Regions from separate parts of the Buttiauxella sp. genome, predicted to be linked through region 4. Evidence: predicted binding sites of a transcription regulator. Region 4 holds the regulator's gene; each other region holds the start of a gene.
What was found. The regulator PhoB, encoded in region 4, activates phosphate uptake and scavenging genes when phosphate is short. The targets are predictions, from matches to a motif close to CTGTCATAAAACTGNCNNAT.
Positions count from the first base shown of each region.

Region 1 (3,848 bases), on a different contig from region 4:
AATAGCAAGCTTGCCCCTACGATGTGGGGTAACGCAGAATGCGTATTTTTAACCGAGGTAAAAAGAAAATTATGATGCGTATCGGGCTTTTCCTGTTGACCAACCTTGCAGTCATGGTCGTTTTCGGGCTAGTGCTAAGCCTGACGGGGATCCAGTCGAGCAGCGTACAGGGTCTGATGATCATGGCGGTGTTGTTTGGCTTTGGTGGTTCAATCATCTCCTTACTGATGTCCAAATGGATGGCATTACGTTCAGTAGGCGGGGAAGTAATTGAACAGCCACGGAACGAAACTGAGCGCTGGCTGATGGAGACGGTTCGTCAGCAGTCGCAACAGGCGGGTATCGCCATGCCGCAGGTGGCGGTTTACCATGCGCCGGACATTAACGCCTTTGCAACGGGTGCACGCCGTAATGCCTCACTGGTCGCGGTGAGTACCGGTCTGTTGCAAAACATGAGCCGTGACGAAGCTGAAGCCGTTATTGCTCACGAAATTAGCCATATCGCGAACGGCGATATGGTCACAATGACGCTGATTCAAGGCGTGGTGAACACCTTCGTTATCTTTATTTCCCGTATCATCGCGCAGGTGGCCTCAGGCTTCCTGTCAGGTAATCGGGATGAAGGTGAAAGCAATAACGGCAACCCGTTTGTCTATTTTGCGATTGCGACAGTACTGGAACTGGTGTTCGGTATTCTGGCGAGCATTATCACCATGTGGTTCTCACGTCACCGTGAATTCCACGCTGATGCCGGTTCTGCAAAATTGGTCGGTCGTGAAAAAATGATTGCCGCCTTGCAGCGTCTGAAAACCAGTTATGAACCGCAAGAAGCTAGCAGTATGATGGCGTTTTGTATCAATGGTAAGGCGAAGTCAATGAGCGAATTGTTCATGACTCACCCACCACTGGACAAACGTATCGAAGCATTGCGTAACGGCGAATATCTTAAGTAACCGTGAGTGGTGATAAAAAAGCGTGCCATCGCTGGCACGCTTTTTTTATGCCCGCGAAGCAGGGGATTGGGACATTCGTAGACTGCTCACGATAGCAGCGACAGTCGCAAAACTTCCAGCCAGTAACAAAGAGGCATGCGTACCGTGAGTGGAGAAGAGGTTGAACATCAATGCGACCAGCGCTGCACCACAACTCTGACCCAATAACCGCGCAGTACCCAACATACCGCTGGCACCACCGCTGCGATGACGCGGTGCAGAAGAAATAATCGTGTGGTTATTCGGTGACTGGAAAAGGCCAAAACCAGCGCCACACAATAGCATCCGCCAGATAATGTCGATATCCGAAGGGTTATGTGGCAAGAGTGCCAGAGCAAACAGGCCGCAAGCCATAATCGTCAGCCCAATCCCACCCAATAAACCTGCATGTACTCGTTCTATGAGATGACCGGCAATAGGGGCCATGATCATCGTCGCTATGGGCCACGGAGTCAGAAGCAGCCCGGTTTCCACTTCACTGCGCCCTAAGACTGATTGTAAGAAGAAGGGAAGCGAAACCATCGCTAACATCTGCGCGGCAAAGGAGCAGACGGAGGTTCCCATGGATAACGAAAACACTGGGATGCGTAACAAGTCCACAGGAAGCAGTGGGAAAGGGAGCTGCAACTGGCGACGAATAAAGAAGTAGCCAATCACGACTAAGGCCACCAGTTCAGCAATGATAAGCCAGCCTGACTGCCCCTGCGCAAAGCCACTGATTGCCGAGATGAGTAAGCCAAAGGTTAAAGCATTCATGATGGCGCTTGGAATATCAAAGCGCTGACCCTGGGATTTTTGTTGGTTCGGTGGCAGGAAACGCACAGACAGTAACAGCGCTACGATACCAATCGGCACATTAATCAAAAATAGCCATTTCCACGACGCAACGGACAAAATAGCGGCGGCAATGGTGGGGCCGGCCGCCGATGACACCGCAACAATAAACGAGTTTATTCCCATGCCGCGGCCAAGGTATTTTTGCGGATAAATAAGCCGAATCAGTGCGGTATTCACGCTCATTAATGCCGCACCGCCGAAACCCTGCAATACGCGGGCAAATGTCAGCATCGGCAAAGAATCTGATAAAGCGCAAAAAAGGGATGTCATACAAAATAGAATCAGCCCGCACTGATATACGCGGCGATAGCCAAAAATATCACCGAGGAATGACATTGAAAGTAACGAAACAATTATCGCAATTTGATAACTGTTCACAATCCAGATGGATTCTGCCGGGCTGGCATTAAGTTCTCGGGCAATGGTAGGAAGGGCGACGTTTGCGATTACGCCATCGAGCACTGCCATAGTAATCCCCAACGCAATGGCTAAAATAGCACCATAGCGCTGCGGTAATGGCAGCCCATCAGCAAAGGTTTTATCCATAGGAAAGTATGAGTTCATGGGGGCTATATTTGAGGAGAAATAATAATAGCATTAAATTTAGGGGATATGTCGCAGATTTGTAACGAAATAGAATAGATTCATTGCGATGACATGGTAGTCAACTTATACTAAAAACCAGTTCTGATTTTTATAAAACAAATGCGATCGAGGTGAGTTAATGGCAATCGCAGATCTGGATAAACAACCTGATTCTGTCTCTTCTGTCCTGAAAGTTTTTGGCATCTTACAGGCGCTTGGCGAAGAACGCGAAATTGGTATTACTGAATTATCGCAACGCGTAATGATGTCAAAAAGCACCGTCTATCGCTTTTTACAGACAATGAAATCCCTGGGTTATGTTGCTCAGGAGGGGGAGTCTGAGAAATACTCGCTCACGCTGAAGTTGTTCGAACTTGGCGCGCGTGCATTGCAAAATGTTGATTTGATTCGTAGTGCTGACATCCAGATGCGCGAACTGTCGCGTCTGACAAAAGAAACTATCCACCTGGGTGCGTTGGATGAAGACAGCATTGTCTATATCCATAAGATCGACTCCATGTACAACCTGCGTATGTACTCGCGCATTGGACGTCGTAACCCGCTGTACAGTACGGCAATTGGTAAAGTGCTTCTGGCATGGCGTGATCGTGAAGAAGTACGTGAAATTCTTGCTGATGTGGAATATACCCGCAGCACTGAACGTACCATTACCAGCACTGACGAATTGTTAGACGTTCTGGATACTGTTCGCCAGCAAGGTTATGGCGAAGATAACGAAGAACAGGAAGAAGGCTTGCGCTGCATCGGCGTTCCTGTATTTGACCGCTTTGGTGTGGTGATTGCAGGCTTGAGTATTTCCTTCCCGACGCTACGTTTTTCCGAAGATCGTCTTCATGAATATGTTGCGATGTTGCACGACGCCGCGCGTACTATTTCTGAGCAAATGGGTTATCACGAATATCCATTCTGATGAAAAAATAAACGCCGCTTAATAGCGGCGTTTATTCTCTTCGATAATCTACTGTCTCGTTTCCCTACTGCCCGTTATCAATCATCCGTTATCAATAACATTGTCACTTTTACGCAATACAGGGCAATCGCTAAGTCCGATAATACCGCTCTCGCTATGAATGAATTGCGCAGTGGTGATATTTCGAGCAGTGAGATACTTACATTGCAGCCCCATTCCCGCCGCATTTTGCTGGCTTCCAATCAATACTCCATACCCGGAGAGCAGTAAGCCGATCCACAGCAGCACAATCACCAGGAAAGTGCGGATCACAATACGCATAGATACCTCTAATTATGATTTTATTACAGTGCTAAGCGTAGCGGCTAACTATGAACTATCAATATGATGATTCTGAAAGAATATATGCGTTTAGTGATGCCTGGTTTAGGTTACTTATGCCAGACTTATCATTAAGAACTTTTAATGTGGAGAAAGTAGTGAAAAAGTACAGATGGTTCATC
Region 1 covers NZ_JBAVHX010000010.1:162,630-166,477, forward strand. The annotation lists gene htpX (protease HtpX) at 72-953, shown strand; gene WBL83_RS09440 (MFS transporter) at 999-2,375, opposite strand; gene kdgR (DNA-binding transcriptional regulator KdgR) at 2,554-3,345, shown strand; gene WBL83_RS09450 (YobH family protein) at 3,427-3,666, opposite strand; gene mgrB (PhoP/PhoQ regulator MgrB) at 3,825-3,848, shown strand, end outside.
Region 1: a site for PhoB is predicted at 2,442-2,461, ahead of kdgR (DNA-binding transcriptional regulator KdgR). Genes of this name have one in related genera too.

Region 2 (3,848 bases), on a different contig from region 4:
CGTCCGCAATTGAAGCTGAAGAAAGAACAAGTGGAACAAGTCAAAGGAGAGCAGGCATGAGTCAGCCATTGTTATCCGTAAACGGTCTGATGATGCGTTTCGGCGGCCTGCTCGCTGTAAACAATGTTTCTCTGGAACTGCATCCTCAAGAAATTGTGTCGTTAATCGGCCCCAATGGTGCCGGTAAAACCACCGTGTTCAACTGCCTGACCGGTTTCTATAAGCCGTCAGGCGGCACCATCATGTTGCGTGATCAGCATCTTGAAGGTCTGCCGGGCCAGCAAATTGCGCGAATGGGCGTGGTGCGTACTTTCCAGCACGTGCGTCTGTTCCGTGAAATGACCGTAATTGAAAACCTGCTGGTGGCTCAACATCAGCAGCTGAAAACCGGCGTGTTCTCAGGCTTGCTGAAAACACCTGGCTTCCGTCGTGCCCAAAGCGAAGCGCTGGACCGCGCCGCCACCTGGCTTGAGCGTATTGGTCTGCTTGAGCAGGCAAACCGCCAGGCAAGCAACCTTGCGTATGGCGATCAGCGTCGTCTGGAGATTGCGCGCTGCATGGTCACGCTGCCAGAAATCCTGATGCTGGATGAACCTGCCGCAGGCCTTAACCCGAAAGAAACGCACGAACTCGATGAGCTGATCATGGAGTTACGTAACCACCACAACACCACCGTGCTGTTAATTGAGCATGATATGAAACTGGTGATGGGCATTTCTGACCGGATCTACGTTGTGAACCAGGGGACGCCGCTTGCGAACGGCACACCGGAGCAAATCCGTAATAACCCTGACGTAATCCGCGCGTATCTGGGTGAAGCATAAGAATGGGCGAGGCAAAGATGGAAAATATCATGTTGTCATTTGACCAGGTGAGCGCCCATTACGGAAAAATTCAGGCGCTGCACGGAGTCAGTTTACATATCAAACAGGGTGAGATTGTGACCCTGATTGGCGCGAATGGCGCGGGCAAAACGACGCTGCTCGGCACGTTGTGCGGCGACCCGCGCGCTTCCAGCGGCAAAATTACTTTTGATGGCAAAGACATCACCGACTGGCACACCGCGCGCATCATGCGTGAAGCGGTGGCGATTGTGCCGGAAGGTCGCCGTGTGTTCTCACGCATGACGGTGGAAGAGAACCTGGCGATGGGCGGTTTCTTCGCTGAGCGAGACCAGTATCAGGAACGCATCCAACGCGTTTATGAACTGTTCCCCCGCCTGCAAGAGCGCCGCATTCAGCGTGCGGGCACCATGTCCGGTGGCGAGCAGCAGATGCTGGCGATTGGCCGTGCGTTGATGAGCCAGCCGCGCTTGCTGTTGCTGGACGAGCCATCGCTTGGCCTGGCGCCAATCATCATTCAGCAGATTTTCGATACCATCGAGCAACTGCGTAGCGAAGGCATGACTATCTTCCTCGTCGAGCAGAACGCCAACCAGGCGTTGAAGCTTGCTGACCGGGGCTACGTGCTGGAGAACGGTCACGTCGTACTGGAAGATACCGGCGACGCGCTGCTGGCTAACGAAGCGGTACGTAGCGCTTATCTCGGCGGATAATTGATTGCTTAATCGTGAAGGAGCCTGCGGGCTCCTTTTTTTATGTCATCACTTTTACTACTTTCTTTAACCTCTCTGTCACGATCCTGTCACCTGATGGTTATTTTACTGTCATACGCGCATGTCATGTTTTGATGCGAACAAAAACGCGTACTTTCGCGCAGCTTAAATGCCTCATAACTAGAGAGATAAGACATGACTGCATCATTACGACGTACAGCACTTTGCCTTGCGCTTGGATGCGTACTTAGTAGCAACGCTATCGCCGCCACCTCAATTCCTTTCTGGCACTCGATGGAAGGTGAACTGGGTAAAGAAGTGGACTCTTTAGCACAACGCTTTAACCAGACCCATCCTGACTACAAAATTGTCCCGGTTTATAAAGGCAACTACGAACAAAACCTGGCGGCAGGGATTGCGGCCTTCCGCTCGGGTAACGCCCCGGCAATTCTGCAAGTGTATGAAGTCGGTACTGCAACCATGATGGCTTCGAAAGCGATCAAGCCGGTGTATGAAGTCTTTAACGATGCAGGCATTAAGTTTGACGAATCCCAGTTTGTCCCGACGGTTTCCGGTTACTACACCGATTCAAAAACCGGCCATTTGCTCTCCCAGCCGTTTAACAGCTCCACGCCGGTTCTCTATTACAACAAAGACGCCTTTAAGAAAGCCGGTCTGAATCCGGACCAGCCACCAAAAACCTGGCAGGATTTGGCTGAGTACACCGCCAAACTGAAAGCTGCGGGCATGAAATGCGGCTACGCCAGTGGCTGGCAGGGTTGGATTCAGATTGAAAACTTCAGTGCCTGGAACGGCCTGCCGGTTGCCACGAAAAACAACGGCTTTGACGGCACTGAGGCGGTGCTGGAGTTCAACAAACCTGAGCAGGTGAAACACATCGCCATGCTCCAGGAACTGAACAAGAAAGGGGATTTCAGCTACTTTGGCCGTAAAGACGAATCCACCGAGAAGTTCTACAACGGGGATTGTGCGATCACCACCGCTTCTTCTGGCTCGCTGGCTGATATCCGTCAGTACGCCAAATTCAACTACGGCGTGGGCATGATGCCTTACGATTCCTCTATCCCGAACGCGCCACAAAACGCCATCATTGGTGGGGCCAGTTTGTGGGTGATGCAGGGCAAAGACGCCGCGACTTACAAAGGCGTTGCTGAGTTCATGCAATTCCTCGCCAAACCAGAAATCGCAGCGGAATGGCACCAGAAAACCGGTTACCTGCCTATCACCAAAGCGGCTTACGATCTGACGCGTGAGCAAGGTTTCTACGAGAAAAACCCAGGTGCTGACATTGCGACGCGCCAGATGCTGAACAAGCCACCATTGCCATTCACCAAAGGTTTGCGTCTGGGCAATATGCCGCAGATTCGTACCATCGTGGACGAAGAACTGGAATCAGTGTGGACCGGCAAGAAAACCCCTCAACAAGCGTTAGACAGCGCGGTTGAACGCGGTAATCAATTGCTGCGCCGTTTCGAGCAGTCGACTAAGTCCTGAAAACAACCCTCACCCTAACCCTCTCCCTGAGGGAGAGGGGAACTTTGTTGCTCCCTCTGCTGGGGGAAAGGGGATCTTCTTTTCTCCCTCTGCTGAGGGAGAGGGGATCTTTGTTGCTCCCTCTCCTGGGGGCGAGGGGAACTTTTTTTCTCCCTCTCCTGGGGGAGAGGGTCGGGGTGAGGGCGCCCAATAACACATACAAGAGCTGTCTTATGTCATCATCTCGTCCGGTATTTCGTTCCGGCTGGCTTCCTTATGCGCTAGTGCTGCCGCAACTGATTATCACCATTATCTTTTTCATCTGGCCTGCCGGAGAAGCGTTGTGGTATTCACTGCAAAATGTCGATCCGTTTGGTCTTTCGAGCACGTTTGTCGGGCTGGAAAATTTCAAACAGCTTTTCCACGACAGCTACTATCTCGACTCTTTCTACACCACCTTAATTTTCAGTGGATTAGTGGCGGGTAGCGGCCTGCTGGTGTCGCTCTTTTTCGCCGCTCTCACTGATTATGTCGTGCGCGGCAGCCGTATTTATCAAACCTTAATGCTGCTGCCTTATGCGGTGGCGCCGGCGATTGCCGCCGTGCTGTGGATTTTCCTGTTTAACCCGGGGCGCGGGCTGATAACCCACGTACTGGAAGAGTTTGGTTATCACTGGAACCATGCGCAAAACAGTGGTCAGGCGATGTTCCTGGTGGTGTTCGCCTCGGTATGGAAGCAAATCAGCTATAACTTCCTGTTTTTCTTTGCCGCTCTTCAGTCCATCCCGCGCTCGTTAAT
Region 2 covers NZ_JBAVHX010000034.1:78,903-82,750, reverse strand. The annotation lists gene WBL83_RS20280 (high-affinity branched-chain amino acid ABC transporter permease LivM) at 1-60, shown strand, start outside; gene livG (high-affinity branched-chain amino acid ABC transporter ATP-binding protein LivG) at 57-824, shown strand; gene livF (high-affinity branched-chain amino acid ABC transporter ATP-binding protein LivF) at 842-1,555, shown strand; gene ugpB (sn-glycerol-3-phosphate ABC transporter substrate-binding protein UgpB) at 1,751-3,070, shown strand; gene ugpA (sn-glycerol-3-phosphate ABC transporter permease UgpA) at 3,283-3,848, shown strand, end outside.
Region 2: a site for PhoB is predicted at 1,631-1,650, ahead of ugpB (sn-glycerol-3-phosphate ABC transporter substrate-binding protein UgpB). Genes of this name have one in related genera too.

Region 3 (3,848 bases), on a different contig from region 4:
TCTTGTTTCTTCGCTTTAATCGCATCTACAACCGGTTTGTTCGCAGGAACCTGGTCGTAGTTCTTCGGTTTGGTGACTAACAGGCCTTCAGCAGATTCACCGGCAATGTTAGACAGAGAAACGTTCGCCACACCTTCTGGACCCATGAACTGAGTTTTCAGACCCGCAGCGCGAGACTGACGCAGGATCTGGCCCATTTCCGGGTGGTAGCCACCGTAGTAAACGAAATCGATATTTTCTTTCTTCAGGCGCGCCACCAGCGTGGAGAAGTCTTTCTCACCTGCGGTGATGCCGTCAAAGAACACCACGTTTGCGCCGCCTTTTTTCAGGTTATCCTGAACAGAGCGCGCCAGGCCTTCACCGTACTGTTGCTTGTCATGAATAACCGCGATGTTTTTCGGCTTCACATGATCCAGGATGTATTTCGCTGCGGTTGGGCCCTGATCAGAATCCAGACCGGTGGTACGCATCGTCAGTTTATAACCACGTGAGGTCAGCTCTGGAGCCGTTGCCGCAGGTGTAATCATCAGAATGCCTTCGTCTTCGTAAATATCAGACGCAGGCTGAGTGGAAGAGGAACACAGGTGGCCGATAACATATTTGATGCCATCATTAACAACTTTGTTGGCAACCGCTACCGCTTGTTTCGGGTCACAAGCATCGTCGTATTTAGTGATAACCAGTTTGTCGCCTTTGATGCCGCCTTTGGCATTAATATCCGCAACCGCTTGTTCTGCACCGGTAAATTCCTGGTCGCCATATTGTGCAACCGGGCCAGACATCGCCCCAACTACCGCTACTTTAATGTCCTTAGCAAATGCCGCGTTGCTCATCGCAAGCGCAATACAACCCGCCAATAATGCTTTGCCCTTCATGTTCATCCTGAGAATCCCCATTCTTGTTGTGATTGGTATTTACCCATCATCCTTCAAGCTGCAGGGGTGTTGGCTGCACTCACTGACCCAACAAATCTGCCGGGAGCAGATTTGAACGCTGTTACCAGCGCCCCGAAGGGGTGAGGCCCATGGATGGGCCGAATAATCACTTACCTTAGTAAGTTCATCGGGATAAGCTCCCTGGCCGCCTACCTGCAACTCGAATGCTAATGGGTATTTGTTGTGTTGTTTTGGCACTGTTTTATTTTTTAGGTGGAGATTACCGCGCAGGCCTTCGCCGCACTCCGTGTTAAAAACATACCCGAATTTGCGGCTTTTGGAATAACAATTTTTTCACAAGATGAACAGGAAAGTGACAGGCATAAAAAAACCGCCCTGCAAGGCGGTTTTTTTGTCTTTCTGAAGAACTTACGCTTCGATGGCCATGCGCAGTTTTTTCATGGCGTTCTTTTCAAGCTGACGCACACGCTCGGCGGAAACGCCATAGCGGTCGGCCAGTTCTTGCAGGGTGCTTTTATTGTCTTCATCCAGCCAACGTGCACGGATGATGTCCTGACTACGCTCATCCAGGCCCAACATCGCATCGCTGAGTTTGTCAGCGGCGTGGGATTCCCAGTTGTCGTCTTCGATGCCGTCGGCAAAGTTAGAAGACTTATCTTGCAAGAACAGCACTGGAGCCATTGGCGCGCTGTCTGAGTCGTCGTCATTACCCATGTCAAAAGTCATGTCCTGCGCCGCCATGCGAGATTCCATCTCACGGACATCTTTGCTGGAAACACCCAGCTCGTTGGCGACCATTTCGACTTCATCCTGGTTGAACCAACCCAGACGCTGTTTTGTTTTGCGCAGGTTAAAGAACAACTTACGTTGTGCTTTAGTGGTTGCCACTTTCACAATACGCCAGTTACGCAGCACGTATTCGTGAATTTCCGCTTTGATCCAGTGCACGGCAAACGACACCAGACGCACACCCACTTCTGGGTTAAAGCGACGTACAGCCTTCATCAGGCCGATGTTGCCTTCCTGAATCAAGTCAGCCTGCGGCAAGCCATAGCCCGAATAATTACGAGCGATATGAACAACAAAGCGCAGGTGAGACAGGATCAGCCTTTTCGCTGCTTCCAGATCGCCCTGGTAATGCAGCTTTTCAGCCAGCTCCTTCTCTTCCTCAGCCGTTAACATCGGCCAGGAGTTAGCGGCCCGGATATAGGATTCCAGGTTACCAACAGGGGCTAAAGCTAAATTTTGCATTTCTTTGGTCATTCAAACCCTCTCTTAGAGACTAACGTACAGGTTGCTACACCGTGCTGCACCTGACTCCACGTCAAGCGCCAAACCGTAACACTCACAGTAAACTCAGACAGTGATGTTATCCACAAGTTCACTGTAAAGCTGTGCATATATTACACACAAAATGTGACAGAGCTATGAAACTAGGCAGGAGATACACTAACCGAGGTGGGAGCGTGTCCCCTGCTGACGGGTACTTCGTAGCAGGGAACAAGTATACCAAAAAAATTTTACTCTGGGGTAAAACGACGTAAATGTTGCACAGTTGCTATCCAGGCAGCTAACCAACCGCTCATGGATGCGACTAGCAACAGCAACAAGCATTCATCGAATCCTAAGCCTGTGAGATCAAACTTAGTGCCGAACACTTGCGCCACTTCCGTTACTGCCGAAGACAAACGCCACACCAGAATTTCAGTCAGGATCAGCGACAAGAACGCTCCGCTAAACCCTAACAGCGCACCGCCGTACAAGAACGGGCGCAGGATAAATCCGTCAGTCGCACCAATCAGTTTTTGCACGTTAATAGTGTCGCGACGGGCAAAGATGCTCAGGCGCACGCTGTTACCAATCACGAGGAACACTGCCGCTACCATCAGCAGACCAATCATTGCCGCCACACGGCCCACAAGACCGGTAAGCGAAGCAAGACGGGCGAACCAACTGTCATCCATACGCACTTCATCGACACCGTTAATCCGCGCCACGCGGTCACGCAAGGTATTCAGATGGTCGGTGGTCTGGAAGTCGAGTTTTGGATTCACGACTGCAACAGCAGGCAGCGGGTTTTCTTCCAGCATATCCAGCGCGCCGCCAAAGCCTGACCAGTTACGGAACTCGCCCAGCGCTTCATCACGGGAAAGATAGTTAACTTTATCGACGCCCTCTTCCGCCTGAATCGCTCCCACAACTTGCTGGGCAGCATTGTCATCAAGCGCTTTATCGAGATAAACCGTGATTTGCGGTGAAGGATAATACTGTGTGGCGGCCTGGTTCACGTTCTTGTAAACCATGTAGCACACGCTAGGTAACGTCAGGGAGATGGCGATAACCATCACCGTCAGGAAGGTGGCTAAAGGCTTGCTGCGTAAATCCTGCAAAGCACCCTGCCAGGCGTAACGGAATTGTTCATTTACGCCGCCCTTAAGGGATTTACTTTTCGATTGAGGACCTTTGCCGCGTTTTTTCACCGAGCGGCCTAAATCCCCTAACTTATTCAGCGAGTTGATTTTATCCAGCTTGTTGCTGAAGCGCTTTATGTGATTGAGCGCGCTGCGTTTATTCACCTGCCAGGCCTCCATGCAAATGGCCGTCACTTAGGGTCAACATGCGATAGTTACGGCGGGAAATCAGCCCCATATCGTGCGTCGCCATCAGAACCGTTACGCCAACGCGGTTAAACTCCTCGAACAGACGCAAAATCCCTTCCGAGAGCGCGTCATCAAGGTTACCAGTCGGTTCATCCGCCAGCAGTACCGCAGGCTTATTCACCACGGCTCGGGCAATGCCAACGCGCTGTTGTTCACCGCCAGAGAGTTGAATCGGGAAATTCTTCGCTTTATCGAGCAGGCCGACTTTATCCAGTGCCGCGCTGACGCGACGGCGAATGTCTTCGCCGCTAGCACCCGCGATAATCAGCGGGATGGCTACGTTGTCGTACAC
Region 3 covers NZ_JBAVHX010000034.1:87,206-91,053, forward strand. The annotation lists gene WBL83_RS20300 (branched-chain amino acid ABC transporter substrate-binding protein) at 1-881, opposite strand, end outside; gene rpoH (RNA polymerase sigma factor RpoH) at 1,305-2,159, opposite strand; gene ftsX (permease-like cell division protein FtsX) at 2,417-3,472, opposite strand; gene ftsE (cell division ATP-binding protein FtsE) at 3,465-3,848, opposite strand, start outside.
Region 3: a site for PhoB is predicted at 2,311-2,330, ahead of rpoH (RNA polymerase sigma factor RpoH). Genes of this name have one in related genera too.

Region 4 (3,848 bases):
GTTGTTGAGCAATCACTCGCTCGCGCTGCTCACGGCTACGACGCAGCAAAACGACTTCGACCGGCAGTGTTTCTGTCAGTTGCTGAATATGGCGCTGCATATCATGCAGATATTCATCGGTGGCGATTTCAATATCCAACCATACTTTGGGGTCTGCGGGGGCATCGCGCCACTGAGCAAGCTGCTGTTCAATTTCGCTTAGTGAACCTTTGATCACCGCCAGCGGTTGGCTAACAGGCACCGGTAGTGGCGTGACTTCACTCAGTTTTCCTTCGGCAAACTCAACCAGATATACGCTTTTGGTTTTGCCGGTTTCGTCAAAACTCAGCGGGATGGGTGAGCCGCTATAGCGGATATGTTCGGTACCACCAATTAATTGAGCGCGATGAATATGGCCCAGCGCAATGTAATCAGCATCCGGGAAGTGCTGCGCCGGGAAGGCGTCGAGTGTGCCGATATAAATGTCGCGCACTGCATCGGTTTTCGTCACGCCCACTGTGGTTAAATGCCCGGTGGCGACGATGGGTAACTTCGCATCGGCACGTAATTCGCAAGCTACGCGATAACACTGTTGGTAATGTTCGCTAATGGACTCCATTAATGAACGCTGCTTTTCATGGCCGGACAAACCCGCCTGGCTGTTTTGAATATCGCGTGGGCGCAAAAATGGAATAGGGCAGAGAATCGCACCAGGCGCTCCATCTTTCTTGTTGAGCACCATCGCCTGTTGGGTGGCATCGTGGCGCGCGCTGGCGATGACATAGGTATTCAGACACGCCATTAATTCGCAAGATTCGTTAAGTGTCGCGACAGAATCATGGTTCCCCGCCAGAACCACGAGTGAGCAACCGGTCGCCTGAAGCTGCACCACGAAGCGGTTATACAGTTCGCGGGCATAGCTCGGCGGCGAGCCGGTATCAAAAATATCCCCCGCCACGATTATCGCATCCACATCATGTTCTACGGCCGCTTTGAGCAACCAGTCAAGAAAAGCCTGGTGCTCTGGACCACGGCTTTTGGTATAAAAATTTTGACCAAGATGCCAGTCTGATGTGTGAATTATGCGCATGAGTTGTCCGGTGGCTTAAAAGCGAGGCCTCAATTATAAGGGGGCGAGGTGAAAAACGTCATATGTCTCTGTGTCATAAATCAAAATGATGAGTCATCAAACAGTCATTTTTTTCATAAATCTGTCATAAATCTGACGCATAATGGCGCCGCATCGAAACAACAATGACACCTTTGGGTATCTTCCTTAAGCAGGGCGAATCATGGCGAAGCGTATTTTAGTCGTAGAAGATGAAGCTCCAATCCGTGAGATGGTGAGCTTTGTGCTCGAGCAAAACGGTTTTCAGCCTGTAGAAGCGGAAGATTTTGACAGTGCAGTGAATCTGCTTATCGAGCCTTTTCCAGACCTGATCTTACTGGACTGGATGTTACCAGGCGGTTCGGGTATTCAGTTTATCAAGCATTTGAAGCGTGAAGCATTGACGCGTGAAATACCAGTAATGATGCTGACGGCGCGTGGTGAAGAAGAAGACCGCGTGCGTGGCCTTGAAGTCGGGGCCGATGACTATATTACTAAACCGTTTTCACCCAAAGAGTTGGTGGCTCGTATTAAAGCGGTAATGCGCCGCATCTCGCCAATGGCGGTGGAAGAGGTGATTGAAATGCAAGGGCTTAGCCTTGATCCTTCATCACATCGCGTGATGACCGGTGAAAATCCTTTGGATATGGGCCCGACGGAATTTAAGTTATTACACTTCTTTATGACGCATCCGGAACGAGTCTATAGCCGTGAACAATTGCTTAATCACGTATGGGGCACCAATGTTTATGTCGAAGACCGAACAGTGGACGTACATATCCGGCGGTTACGTAAAGCGCTCGAACATAGTGGACATGATCGAATGGTACAAACAGTACGCGGTACGGGTTATCGGTTCTCAACCCGTTTTTAATCCCTTAGCAGGAGAGTGACGCGTGCTGGAACGGTTGTCATGGAAAAGGCTGGTGATGGAGTTGGCGCTCTGTTGTTTACCTGCCGTCATTTTGGGCCTGATTTTTGGCCATTTACCCTGGTTTTTATTACTGGCAGTCACCGGACTGCTGGTTTGGCATTTCTGGAATTTGCTGCGTTTGTCGTGGTGGCTGTGGGTGGATCGCAGTATGACGCCACCACCAGGCCGCGGAAGTTGGGATCCGTTGTTATACGGTCTGCACCAAATGCAGTTGCGTAATAAAAAGCGCCGCAAAGAGTTAGGCAATTTAATTAAACGCTTTCGTAGCGGTGCGGAATCATTGCCCGATGCGGTGGTGCTGACGACCGAAGAAGGGACGATTTTTTGGTGTAATGGACTGGCTCAACAACTGCTGGGGTTACGCTGGCCGGACGATAACGGGCAGAACATCCTTAACTTGCTGCGTTACCCGGAATTTACCCGTTATCTCACACAAAAAGATTTCGCTCGTCCGCTGACGCTGGTGCTGAACAATGGGCGACATCTTGAGTTCCGCGTGATGCCCTACAGTGACGAACAGTGGTTGATGGTGGCGCGTGATGTTACTCAGATGCACCAACTGGAAGGGGCGCGACGTAACTTCTTTGCCAACGTGAGCCATGAATTGCGCACTCCGTTAACCGTGCTGCAAGGTTATCTGGAGATGATGCAGGATCAGTCACTGGAAGGGCCGCTGCGGGATAAAGCACTTGGCACTATGCGTGAGCAAACTTCGCGTATGGAAGGCCTGGTGAAACAACTTTTGACACTGTCAAAAATTGAAGCGGCTCCCGCCATGGCACTCAATGAAAAGATTGATGTGCCATTGATGCTGCGTGTGGTGGAGAGAGAAGCGCAAACCCTCAGCCAGCAACGGCAGACACTCCAGTTCGATATTGATCCCACGTTAAAAGTGTTCGGTAACGATGAACAACTGCGCAGCGCGATTTCAAACCTGGTGTATAACGCGGTGAACCATACGCCGGAAGGGACGCATATTACGGTGAGCTGGAAACGGGTCACAGGTGGGGCGGCCTTTAGTGTTGCAGATAGCGGGCCGGGCATTTCAGCAGAACATATTCCTCGTCTGACCGAGCGTTTTTATCGCGTGGACAAGGCGCGGTCGCGGCAAACAGGCGGCAGTGGATTAGGGCTGGCGATAGTGAAACATGCTTTAAGCCATCACGATGCGCGTCTGGAAATCGAAAGCCAGCCTGGTAAAGGATCGACGTTTTCCTTTGTCATGCCTGAGCGGTTAATCGTTAGCGAGAAATAGACTGACAATAAGTTTTCCCAGGTCGGATAAGCGAAGCGTCATCCGACGCTAGCGCTTATCCCCCTAAAAAAAGCGGTTATCGATGAATTCTGTCAAAATAACTTTCCACAGGTCAGCTTGCTGGCCTGTGTTTTTTTTGCTCACTTGTAAATCAAAAACACTTAATCGGTTATATTTTAACCACACAATAAACCATGCAACTTTCTAATGCGTAACCAAATCCACTAAGTTTAAGGTTAATTTAAGGAGATCAATCTGGTTTTGGGATCCCTTCTTGCCTTCAAACGCTATAAGCGTTTTAATTGCCGCCCTGTGATTAGTAGACCGACTGGATTTGAGTGGTAATTCAAACAACTATTCTTCGCCACCGAGCCCTGAAAGGATTTTTCGCTGTCGTTACTACTGATCACCGCTTTTATGCCGAGTTACCAGACATAAAAATTTGAATACTTTCAACACCACACACCCACAGGCTGCAAATATTTTATGACCCATCATTTGAAATCTCGAGACATCCTCGCACTGGGCTTTATGACCTTTGCGCTGTTTGTCGGTGCAGGCAATATTATTTT
Region 4 covers NZ_JBAVHX010000003.1:9,661-13,508, reverse strand. The annotation lists gene sbcD (exonuclease subunit SbcD) at 1-1,069, opposite strand, end outside; gene phoB (phosphate response regulator transcription factor PhoB) at 1,272-1,961, shown strand; gene phoR (phosphate regulon sensor histidine kinase PhoR) at 1,984-3,276, shown strand; gene brnQ (branched-chain amino acid transporter carrier protein BrnQ) at 3,763-3,848, shown strand, end outside.